One region of the Streptomyces sp. GL_148 genome, then DNA from elsewhere that is predicted to be linked to it. Evidence: riboswitches for the same ligand, from Rfam matches in the RefSeq annotation. Region 1 holds a riboswitch; each other region holds the start of a gene.
The links. Region 1 has a riboswitch for cyclic di-AMP ahead of AC3IYI_RS15860 (transglycosylase family protein). Riboswitches for the same ligand answer to the same signal wherever they lie in the genome.
Positions count from the first base shown of each region.

Region 1 (3,834 bases):
TAGAACTCGGACGCGGCGACGTCGAGCGCGAGCGCGATCTGGGTGCCCGGGACGTAGCCGGCCTGCTTGATGGCCTCGACGATGAGGTCGAGCGCGGCGCGGTTCGACTCCAGGTTCGGCGCGAAGCCGCCCTCGTCGCCCAGGCCGGTGGAGAGGCCCTTGGTGTGCAGGACCTTCTTGAGGGTGTGGTAGACCTCGGCACCCCAGCGAAGGGCCTCGGAGAAGGACTCCGCGCCGATCGGGGCGATCATGAACTCCTGGATGTCGACGTTGGAGTCGGCGTGCGACCCACCGTTCAGGATGTTCATCATCGGAACGGGCAGCAGGTGCGCGTTCGGGCCGCCGAGGTAGCGGAAGAGCGGCAGGTCCGAGGCCTCGGACGCGGCGTGCGCGACGGCGAGGGAGACACCGAGGATGGCGTTGGCTCCGAGGGAGCCCTTGTTCTCGGTGGCGTCCAGGTCGATCATCGCCTGGTCGATCAGGCGCTGCTCGGTGGCGTCGTAGCCGACGAGCTCCGGGCCGATCTGCTCGATGACGGCGAGGACGGCCTTCTCCACGCCCTTGCCCATGTAGCGGTTGGGGTCACCGTCACGGAGCTCTACGGCTTCGAACGCTCCGGTGGAGGCGCCGGACGGGACTGCAGCACGGCCGGTGCTGCCATCGTCGAGGCCCACCTCGACCTCGACCGTGGGGTTGCCTCGGGAGTCCAGGATTTCCCGGGCTACGACGACGTCGATGGACGGCACGAGCATCTCCTTCTGGGATGTGACGCTGGGTGTGCGGTGGCATGTCAGGCCGTGGGATGGCCTTGCCGCTTAGAGCCTAACCGCCTCGGGGCACTCGGCCAGCCGACCGCCCGGGTCCTGGGACGAAAAAGGGCCTGAATGCCCCTCTTACAGGACATAGGGCTCTTGATCACCGGTCGTTCCGGAGGGTCCGTCAGGCCGGAGACACCTGCACACAGCACCGCCCGGCACGCAGGGTGTTGCGCGCCGGGCGGTGGAATTACGTGGTGGAACTACTGCGTGTCGTCGCGAAAGTAGCCACGACCGTTCTCACAGGTTTCAGCTGAGCTTCAGCTTCTGGCCCGGGAAGATCAGGTCGGCGTCCGAGACGATGTCCTTGTTGAGCTCGAAGAGCTTCTCCCAGCCACCGGACACGTTGTTCGCGTCGGCGATCGCACCCAGCGTGTCGCCGGACTTGACCGCGTAGGAGCCGTTGCCCGTCTTGGGGGCTTCGGTCTTCGGCGCGGCGGCCGGACGCTCGGAGCGGGTGGTCGGAGCCTCGACGCGCTTGGTCTCCTTCTTCGGAGCCTCGGTCTTCTTCTCCTGCTTCGGCTGCGTCTTCGGCTTGGTGGGGGTCTGGGCCGAGCCGCCGGTGTAGGAGGAGTTCGACAGGCCCACGCCGCAGTGCGGCCAGGCGCCCTTGCCCTGGCCCTTGAGGACCTTCTCGGCGATGGCTATCTGCTGCGACTTGGAGGCCTGGTTGGCCTGCGCGGCGTACGTCTTGCCGCCGTACGCGGCCCACGTGGAGGACGAGAACTGCAGGCCACCGTAGTAGCCGTTGCCCGTGTTGATGGACCAGTTGCCGCCGGACTCGCACGAGGCGACGCGGTCCCACTCGCCAGCGGTCGCGGCGGAAGCGGTGCCCGCAGCCATCAGGGGAGCCGCGACGGCGACACCCGCGACACCGGCCAGCGTGACGATGCGGACGGCCTTGGAGCCGCGACGGTGCTTGCCCTTGCCGGAAAGCAGCATGGAGTTCTCCTCACCGACGCCTACGAGGTGAGCTGTCGGGTTCGGGCGAGTGAGTGCCCGGCCGAGCGACCTAGCGCTTGGCTTAACCCCTAGCCGGCTGAAGTGACCGTCTCTCAACGGCCGCCACCGGCGCCTACCTTGGTTCCCCCGCTCCTGCCTTCGGCGCTTTACGCGACGAGTGTTCCCTCCGTCCGCCGGCAGGATTCGGCGATGCGGTCGAAGGAGCCCGCGGTGGCGAGCGATTCAGAAGGTAGACAGGTCTCCCCCCGATGTTCAACGAGCGACATCGGGGGGAGACGGTGCCTACTTGCGCTCCCCGGAAGGGCGTTTGCGCAGGTGAGGGCGGGGTTTGCGGAACCCTGCGGGCGGGACACGCCAGTTGACCTGAAGAGACACATGTCTCACTTACAGAAAACGGACAATCAGCTGGTTCCGGGCGCCTCAAGTGTCCTTATTGATGCGTTAGATCCAGGTTCTGGCCGGGCTTGATCAGGTCCGCGTCGCCGCCGATGACCTGCTCGTTGGCCTCATAGAGACCCTTCCAGCCGCCCTTCACTCCGTTGGCGTCCGCGATCGCGATCAGGCTGTCGCCCGCCTTCACGGTGTACGTCGGGTCCGACGCGGCGTCAGGCGCGGCGGGCGTCTCGACGGCGGCCGGGCCGCGGTGCTTGCCGCCGCCCTCGGACGCACCGGGGGTCGCCGGAGCGGTCGGGGAGGCGGACTCGCCGGGTGCGGCCGGAGTCGTCGGGGCCGTGGGATCAACCGGGTTGACCGGGTTTGACGGGTTCCCCGAATTGCCCGGGTTCGTCGGCTTCGTCGAGTTCCCCGGGTCGGACGGGGTCACCGGAGCCGTCGGGTCCACCGGCAGGGTCGGACCCACCGGCAGGGTCGGATCCGCGGACGGCGGTGCGGGAGTGGTGGGGTCCGCCGGCGCCGTGGGGTCCGTCGGGCTCGTGGGAGGCGTCGGGTCGCCCGGGAGGCCGGGAGGCGACGTCTGGGGGTCCGGCGGGGGCATGACGGGCAGTTCGCCGGGCACGCCGATCGGATAGTCGGGCAGCACCGAGGCCGACGGGCCCGGACCCTTCTGCGACGGGGCCCCGAAGTCCGTGGACGGCTTGCCCGAGCCGGTGTGCGGCACGGAGTCGTCCGGGCGGGACGGGGCGGGGGCGGCGGATCCGGAACCGCCGGGCAGGCCCGGGTCCACCTCGGCGGCGGGCGCGTCCTGCGTCAGACCGGCCTGCACCGCGCACAGCGGCCACGCCACGGGGCCCCGGGAGGCCAGGACCCGTTCGGCCACAGCGATCTGCTGGGAGCGGCTGGCGAGGTCGGCGCGCTCGGCGAAGTCGAGCCCGCCGGCGCTCTTCCACTCCTCCTGGCTGAACTGCAGCCCGCCGTACGCGCCGCCGCCGAAGTTGGCGCTCCACGTACCCCCGCTCTCGCACTCGGCGACCTTGTCCCACGTGGAGGTCTCCGCGGCGCTCGCGCCGGTGGCCGCGAGCAGCGGCAGGGCGAGTGCGGTGCCGGTGATTCCGGCGGTGACGACAAGTGCGGGCACTTGTCGGGGGCGTCTGTGGCGGCCGTTCCCGGAACGCATGAGGCTGCACCTTTCGCATAACGGCGGGGTAACGGCAGAACCTAGCGGCCTTCGAACGCCAGTCACAAGTTTGGGCAGCGAACTGACTTCCGGTCAGGCGGGTTTCAGGCGTTTTGGGCGGTTGATTCGGCCGTGAAGCGGACCGGAAGCGTCCGCAGCCCCCGCATGATGAGCCCCCCGCGCCACCGCAGCTCCTCGACAGGCACGGCCAGTTCCAGATCGGGCAGCCGCGTCAGCAGCGTCGCGAGCCGGAGACGACTCTCAGGGTCTCCGCCACACGCACCGTCACTCGCAGCGGCGGGATCGTCGGCCTGACGTACACCGGTGTCCCCGCGCGCTGCTCGTTCAGCCGCGTCACCAGCAGCGGCCATGCCCCCTGCTGACGCTCCGCACGCCGGTCCGCTCCTCCTCCGCCACGTCGGCGGGTACATCCTGCTTCGCGGCCACGTGCCATTGCGTCACTGGGCAGCGCGTGCCGGCCTT
Region 1 covers NZ_CM174396.1:3,500,640-3,504,473, forward strand. Annotated here, with positions in the region: gene eno (phosphopyruvate hydratase) at 1-752, opposite strand, end outside; gene AC3IYI_RS15860 (transglycosylase family protein) at 1,065-1,757, opposite strand; cyclic di-AMP (ydaO/yuaA leader) riboswitch at 1,760-1,932, opposite strand; gene AC3IYI_RS15865 (transglycosylase family protein) at 2,209-3,312, opposite strand; partial or broken gene AC3IYI_RS15870 (cytochrome P450) at 3,456-3,629, opposite strand; gene AC3IYI_RS15875 (hypothetical protein) at 3,706-3,834, opposite strand, start outside.

Region 2 (3,834 bases), 3.9 Mb from region 1:
GATGCCGACCTCGCCCATGCCGCCCCTCGGTCTCGAAGACCTCGTGGACGGCCCTCCCGCCACACCGGAGAGCTACCCGTTCCTGCCCGGTGACCGGCTGCTGCTCTACACCGACGGCGTGATCGAAGCCCGCAACCGTGCCGACGACTTCTTCCCGCTGCCGGAGACCATGGAGCAGATACCCGCGGACACCTCCCCACAGGAGTTCCTGGACGAACTGCACCAGGCGTTGATCCGCCATACCGAGGGCCTCTTGACGGACGACGTGGCGATGATCCTCATCGACCGGCTCGTATGAAGCGGGCCGGTACGCGGGCCCGCGCAGCCGGCGCGACGACCGTGTCACCACCCCGCAGCAGGCCTTTCTTCCGACCTGCGCGAGTGGGGCAAGCGGGACCGGGACCCCCCTCCGGTCCCGGCCCCGGCTCAGACGAGCAGCCGGGTCTCGGCGCTCGGCAGTTTGCTCCACCAGTGGCCGTACCGCCGGTAGACCTCCGGTTCGCGGTCGGCCAGGAAGGCCGTCAGCCCCCGGGCCTCGTCGGCGAGCGCCTCCCAGACCTCCTCCCGCAGGGGGTGGAAGGCGGTCGCCTCGATCCCGCCGCCGACGCCGGCCCGAACCCCTCCAGGTAGCGCATGACCAGCGTCCGCAGGGATTCCTCCGCCGCCTCCGGGTCCGCCGGTACCGTGCGCGGCCGGCGCGGGCGTGCAGGGTCAGCCGCATCAAGGTCGACTTGACGACCTCGCGCCCCGTGAAGGCGGCGTCGAGGTCCGCCGGGTCGAAGCCGGAGAGCCGGTTCCACAGCGCGAGGTACGGCGAGGCCGCGTGCTGCGCCTGCAGGGCGACCACCCGGCGGACCGCGTCACCGACGTCCATCACCTCGCGCCGCAGCAGCAACTGCCGTGCGAGCGTGGAGCGGTTGAGCTCCCCTGCGCTGACCTTCATGCCACGACGACCGTCCAGTCCCCCGTCGAAACGGGCAGCCTGACCGGCACCTCGGACAGCGCCTCGGATTCAGATGCTGACGCCCTTCGACCGGAGGTAGGCCAGCGGGTCGATGTCCGAGCCGTAGGAGGGCCCGGTACGGATCTCGAAGTGCAGGTGCGGGCCGGTCGAGTTGCCCGTGGAACCGGAGAGGCCGATGGTCTGCCCGCCGGTGACGTCCTGGCCGGACGAGACGGACAGCTGGGAGAGGTGCGCGTACTGGCTGTACTTGCCGTCGGCGTGCCGGATGACGACCTCGTTGCCGTACGCGCCGCTCCAGCCGGCGGAGACCACGGTGCCGGCGCCGACCGCCTTGACGGTGGTGCCGCTGCTCGCGGCGAAGTCGACACCGGTGTGGTAACCGCTGGACCACATGGAGCCGGCGGTCTTGTACGCGGTGGAGGTGCCGCCACCGACCGGGGCGACGAAGCCGGTCGACGTGGAGCCGCCCTGCTGCTGCTCGGCGGGTGCCTTGGCGGCGGGCGCGGCGGCCTCGTCGAAGGAATCCGACGAATCGCCGGAAGTGGAAGAATCGGAGGAATCGGAGGAAGCGGAGGAAGCGGAGGAAGCGGAGGAAGCGGAGGAAGCGGACTTCTTGGCCGGCTTCGGCGTTTCCGCCGGCGCGGACTCGGCCGGAGCCGAGCCCTTCGCACCGAGCGTGAGCTTGAGCCCCGGGTGGATCAGCGACGGGTTGGTGCCGACGGCCTCGAGGTTGTCCGCGTAGAGCTGTTCCCAGCCACCGGCGAGGTGCCGGTCCGCGGCGATCTTGGAGAGGTAGTCGCCGGGCACCACGGTGTAGACGGTGGGAGCGGCCTGCGCCGCGGCGGGCGCGGCGGCGGGCGCAGCCTGGAGCGCGGCCCCCACCTGCGGAGCCTTGACCGGAGCGGCGGCCGGGACGCCCGCGGCATGGGCGCCGGTGGCGCCGAGCAGCGGAAGCGCGAGGGCCGCGCCACCGGTGCCCGCGACGGCGAACCCGCGGGATATCGAGCGGGACTTGGGACGGCGGTGCTTACCCGTTCCGGACATGTCGAATTCCTCTCCGACGCCTGCGAGGTGAGCTGTCGGGTTCGGACTGGAGATGTCCGGCCGCCTCCGTGCCGGTGAACAGCACATGTACGGCTTCACCCCGAGCTGTCCCGTTATAAAGATCTCGACCGGAGATCCGGAACAGCGGCTTACCTGGTTCCCCCGCTCCTGCCACGCGCGTGAATAGTCGGGTGCGGTTTCCGGTCGGCGGCAGGATTAGGCGGTCCGTCCGGATCGATCGCGAACGTAATCGAGCCCGGCCACGCGGAACAAGTCATGAATTCCCCAACAGAATCTTGAAGATGACGGGCCGCCGGAATTCCGGTCACCCTCCGTCCATTCCGCACCTTCAACAACCGCCCCAGCAAGGCAATTCGCCATTCGCGATCAGCCACTCACCGTCACCGTATGATCTGGCTCACGGGGGCGCGTCCGATCTCGCCTCTCGCTATGGCAAGTTGCCCGCAAGTAGCGCAATTCGGACACGTGCGACGACGACCGCACGGACGACACGGAGGAGCCCTGTGACCCAGCAGATACCCCAGAGCACGCACACCGATCCGGCGGCGCCGGCGCCGGCCCTGACCGGAGTGCGCAACTTCCGCGACGTGGGCGGCTTGCCGACCGCGGACGGCCGAAGGGTCAAGTCAGGACGACTGTTCCGAAGCGGACATCTGGCGCATGCCACCGAAACCGACGCAGACTTCCTCGCCTCGCTCGGACTGCACACCGTCTTCGACTTCCGCAACGACGCCGACCACGCGCTGGAGGGTGCGGACGTGGAGCTGCCCGGCGTGCGCAACGTCGGCATTCCGCTGTCGGATCCGGCCGACGGCCGGGAGTTCTGGAAGATGGTCCGCGAGGGGGACCTGGCGCAGCTCCGCGAGATCCTGGGCGAGGGCAAGGCCGCCGCGCGGATGTCCCGTTCGTACCGGTCGATGATCTTGACCCGTACCGCCGAGCACAGCCGGGTCGTGCACGCGCTCGCCGAGGACAGCGTCCCGGCGCTCATGCACTGCGCCGCCGGGAAGGACCGGGCCGGCCTGTCGATCGCCGTCACCCTGCTCGCGCTGGGCGTCGGGCGGGAGGCGATCCTCGCGGACTACCTGGAGTCGAACGCCCCCCACAACCGCTACCGGGTCCGCCGGGGCAGCGACTCTCCCGAGGCCCGCGCCCCCGAGGTGATGGAGCTGCTCGCCCCGCTCTTCGACGCCCGCGCCCCGTATCTGACCACGGCCTTCGACACCATCGACGAGGAGTGGGGCGGCGTGGAGCGTTACCTCGCCGAGGGTCTCGGGCTGACGCCCGAGACCCTCGACAGGCTCCGCGACCGGCTGCTGGACTGACGCCCCACGAGGTGGGCCGTCGCCCGCCGAGCCACCGGCCCAGCGGTTGACTCAGCGGTTGGCGACGGCCTGCTTCACCAGCGTCCGCCCGAAGTCCCACATCAGCGCGCCGCCGCCGTGGGCCTCGTCCATGACCGCGCGGAAGGCGCCGACGAACCGGTCGACGTCCGCCTCGTCCACGATCAGCGGCGGGATCAGCTTGATCACCTCCAGGTGGTCGCCGGAGACCTGCGTGAGGATCCGGTGCTTCTGCAGCAGCGGCACCACGACCATCTGCGCGAACAGCCCCTTGCGCGCCGCCTGCAGCATGCTCCAGCGGCTCCGCAGACCCAGCGAGGACGGCCGGCCGAACTCGATGCCGATCATCAGCCCGCGTCCCCGTACCTCGTGGAGCAGTTCGTACTCGTCCACGAGCGCGGCGAGCCGCCCGTGCAGCAGGTCGCCCATCGCGCGGGCGCCGGCCACCACCTGCTCGTCCTC
Region 2 covers NZ_CM174396.1:7,417,327-7,421,160, reverse strand. Annotated here, with positions in the region: gene AC3IYI_RS33515 (PP2C family protein-serine/threonine phosphatase) at 1-298, shown strand, start outside; partial or broken gene AC3IYI_RS33510 (DNA glycosylase AlkZ-like family protein) at 650-943, opposite strand; gene AC3IYI_RS33505 (peptidoglycan DD-metalloendopeptidase family protein) at 1,013-2,008, opposite strand; cyclic di-AMP (ydaO/yuaA leader) riboswitch at 2,011-2,208, opposite strand; gene AC3IYI_RS33500 (tyrosine-protein phosphatase) at 2,533-3,354, shown strand; gene AC3IYI_RS33495 (aspartate aminotransferase family protein) at 3,406-3,834, opposite strand, start outside.
Region 2: another riboswitch for cyclic di-AMP. It lies ahead of AC3IYI_RS33505 (peptidoglycan DD-metalloendopeptidase family protein); the one in region 1 lies ahead of AC3IYI_RS15860 (transglycosylase family protein).

Region 3 (3,834 bases), 3.0 Mb from region 1:
GCGGAACGCTTGCCGTGTTTACGGCAGGTTGCAAAGTCCTCACACGCATCCGGTGCGCCCCCGCCGCCCGGTCCACGTGCACCGCGGTCAGCGCCCGCGCCCGCTCGGCGTCGCCCCGGGCCACCGCATCGACGATCGCGCCGTGCTCCGCCCAGGACTCCACGGGCCGCACCGGGGCCTCCACCACGTACATCCAGGCCACCTTGTGCCGCATCTGCGTGAGAAGCGTGATCAGCCCGGGGCTGCCCGAGGCCTGGGAGAGCGTCTCGTGGAACCAGCCTCCCAGGGAGCGCAGATCCTCCCCCTGCCCCCTCCTGGCCCGCTCCTGGCCCAGCCTGACCAGGCCGCGCAGCACCTTGAGGTGGGCCTCGCTGCGCCGCCGGGCCGCCCGGGCGGCCGCGAGGGGCTCCAGGAGCATCCGCAGCTCCAGGAGGTCGGCCGCCTCCTGTTCGGTCGGCTCGGCCACGCAGGCGCCCGCGTGCCGCCGGGTGGTCACGAACCCCTCGGACTCCAGCGTGCGCAGCGCCTCGCGCACCGGGACGCGGGAGACTCCGTAGCGGCGGGCCAGCACCTCCTCGGTCAGCCGGCCGCCGGGCCCGAACACCCCGGAGACGATGTCGTCGCGGATCGCTGTGCATACCGTGTGCGCGGGAATACGCAAGACCGGACCTCCGCCTTTTCGTAGGGCTGTGCGCGTTGCGACTCTATTGCAACACACGATAATTTCCGAGGGCGGCCGGAAATACGAAACATTCACACAACGCGAAGCAGGAAGCACGAAGCAGGAAGCGCGAAGCGCGCGCACGAAGCACGAAGCACGACGAAGGCCCCGGCTCTCAAAGAGCCGGGGCCTTCGCGGAAGACGTGCGGTGAGGCGAGCGGGTCAGACGGTGACGCCGTGCGAGCGCAGGTACGTGACCGGGTTGATGTCCGTACCGTAGTCGGCGCCGGTGCGGGCCTCGAAGTGCAGGTGCGGGCCGCTGGAGTTGCCGGTGGAGCCCGACAGGCCGATCTTCTGGCCGGGGACGACCTGCTGGCCGACGGAGACGCTCAGCGAGGACATGTGGCCGTACTGGGTGTACGTGCCGTCGGCGTGCTTGATGACGACGTTGTTGCCGTACGCGCCGCCGTAGCCCGCCTCGACCACGGTGCCGAGGCCCACGGCGTGCACCTCGGTGCCGGAGGCGGCGTGGAAGTCGATGCCGGTGTGGCTGCCGGAGGACCACATGCCGCCACCCGCGTGGTACTGGGTGCTGACATAGGTGTTGTCGAGCGGGGACACGAAGGTGTTGAGGCGCTTGCGCTCCTCTTCGCGAGCGGCGCGCTCGGCGGCCTCACGCTCGGCCTTGGCCTGCGCTTCGGCCTTCGCCTTGGCCTCGGCGGCCCGCTGCCGGGCGTCGGCCTCGGCCTGCGCCTTGGCGGCGGCGGCCTCGGCGGCGCGCTGCTGGGACTGGGCCTGGGCCTCGACGTCACCGGCGAGCTCGTCGGCCACCACGATGGTGTTGAGGGCGCCGGTGTCCTCCATGGAGGGGGACTTGTCCGCGGCGAACGCGGGGCCGGCCAGGGAGCCCACGACGCCGGTAGCGGCGAGGGCGGCTATGCCGGCGTAGCCGGCGGTCCTGCGGCTCATACGGCTCGAACCACGGTGCTTACCGGCGGCACTACTGCCAAACGCCATGAAGGGGCTGATCCTTTCCTTCCCTCTCGCCTACCGGGTTAGCTGACGGGTTCGGAGCAGGAAGGTCTCCTACGGGCCCCTCTTGCGAGGTGGTCCGATTCACCCCAGGGACACAAGTGGGTCCCCGGCTCCCCAGGCTCGCGCCTGACGGGGACTCGGCGATCACTGCCCGGTGCCGCGGATGCGGCGGTTACAACTGACGGACAGCACGGCCGACGCTAGGCGGATCATCAGTCAATCGCCAAACAGACACGCCTTTTTGTTGCATACGCCACACCACATACAAGCAACCACACCACCAAAGGGACAGGAAAGGGCAAAAGGGACTCCAGCGGACAAGCCGCCGGAGTCCCTTGCCGGATCCCCTTGTGCGACGGGCCAGTTGGTGACCCGTCGGCAGTCAACGGACGGTCAGTTGACGACCACGGTCACTTCGCCGATCCCGAGGGCCCGCACCGGCTCCTCGATCTGCGAGGCGTCGCCGACCAGGACCGTGACCAGGCGGTCCACCGGGAAGGCGCTGACGACCGCCGAAGTGGCCTCCACCGTCCCGGTTTCGGCGAGCCGCGCGTACAACTGCGCCTGGTAGTCGTCCGGAAGCTCCTGCTCGACCTGGTCGGCGAGCGTGCCCGCGACGGAGGCCGCCGTCTCGAACTTCAGCGGGGCCACGCCCACCAAGTTCTGCACGGCCACGTCCCGTTCGGCGTCGGTCAGGCCGCCCGCCGCGAGGGTGCGCAGCACCGTCCAGAGGTCGTCCAGGGCCGGGCCGGTGTTGGGGGTGTCCACCGAGCCGCTGATGGCGAGCATCGAGGCGCCCTTGCCGTCGGCGGTGGAGCGCAGCACCTGGCCGAAGGCGCGCACGCCGTAGGTGTACCCCTTCTCCTCGCGCAGCACCTTGTCCAGCCGGGAGGTGAGCGTGCCGCCCAGGCAGTACGTGCCGAGCACCTGGGGCGCCCAGACCCGGTCGTGCCGGTCGGCGCCGATGCGGCCGATCAGCAGCTGCGTCTGGACCGCGCCGGGCCGGTCCACGATGACCACGCGGCCCGTGTCGTCGGCGGTGATCGGCGGGACCGGGCGCGGGGCGGTGGTGTCACCGGTCCACGCGCCCAGGGTGTCGGCCAGGACGGCGTCCAGGTCGATGCCGGTCAGGTCGCCGACGACCACCGCGGTGGCGGTCGCGGGGCGCACGTGGGCCTCGTAGAAGGCGCGTACGGCCGCGGAGTCGATGCGGGCGACCGTCTCCTCGGTTCCCTGACGCGGGCGCGACATCCGCAGGGAGGCCGGGAAGAGCTCCTTCGAGAGCTGCTTGGCGGCGCGGCGCTGCGGGTTGGCGCTCTCGTGCGGGATCTCGTCGAGCCGGTTGCGCACCAGGCGGTCCACCTCGGCGTCGGCGAAGGCCGGCGCGCGCAGCGCCTCGGCGACCAGCCCCAGCGCCTTGTGCAGGCGGGAGGCCGGGACCTCCAGGGAGACCCGCAGGCCGGGGTGGTCGGCGTGCGCGTCGAGGGTGGCGCCGCAGCGCTCCAGCTCGGCGGCGAAATCCTCGGCGGAGCGCTTGTCGGTGCCCTCGGACAGGGCGCGGACCATGATCGTGGCCACGCCGTCCAGGCCCTCGGGCTCCGCGTCGAGCGGGGCGGCGAGGTTGATCTCGACCGCGACCACCTGCTGGCCCGGGCGGTGGCAGCGCAGCAGGGTCAGGCCGTTGGCCAGGACCCCGCGCTCGGGGGCCGGGAAGGCCCACGGCTGCGGCTCGCCGGCCTCGGGGCGCGGGTGGAAGGTCATCGTGACGGCTGCGGTGTCGCTCACTGCTCCGCCCCTTCGTTCTCGTCGCTCGCGTCGGTCTCTTCGGTGAGGTCGGTGTCGTCGTCCGCGCCGGCTTCGAGCGGCTCGTAGACGAGCACCGCGCGGTTGTCGGGGCGCAGTCGGGCCGCGGCCACGGCCTGCACCTCCTCGGCGGTGATGTCGAGGACGCGCTGGACGGCGGTCAGCGCCAGCTGCGGGTCGCCGAACAGCACCGCGAAGCGGCACAGTTCGTCGGCGCGGCCGGCCACCGTGCTCAGCCGGTCCAGCCACTCGCGCTCCAGCTGGGCCTGCGCGCGCTCCATCTCCTCGGCCGTCGGGCCCTCGGCGGCGAAGCGCGCGAGCTCCTCGTCGACGGC
Region 3 covers NZ_CM174396.1:6,535,460-6,539,293, reverse strand. Annotated here, with positions in the region: gene AC3IYI_RS29870 (GntR family transcriptional regulator) at 1-661, opposite strand, end outside; gene AC3IYI_RS29865 (M23 family metallopeptidase) at 884-1,678, opposite strand; cyclic di-AMP (ydaO/yuaA leader) riboswitch at 1,691-1,849, opposite strand; gene AC3IYI_RS29860 (M16 family metallopeptidase) at 2,090-3,457, opposite strand; gene AC3IYI_RS29855 (M16 family metallopeptidase) at 3,478-3,834, opposite strand, start outside.
Region 3: another riboswitch for cyclic di-AMP. It lies ahead of AC3IYI_RS29865 (M23 family metallopeptidase); the one in region 1 lies ahead of AC3IYI_RS15860 (transglycosylase family protein).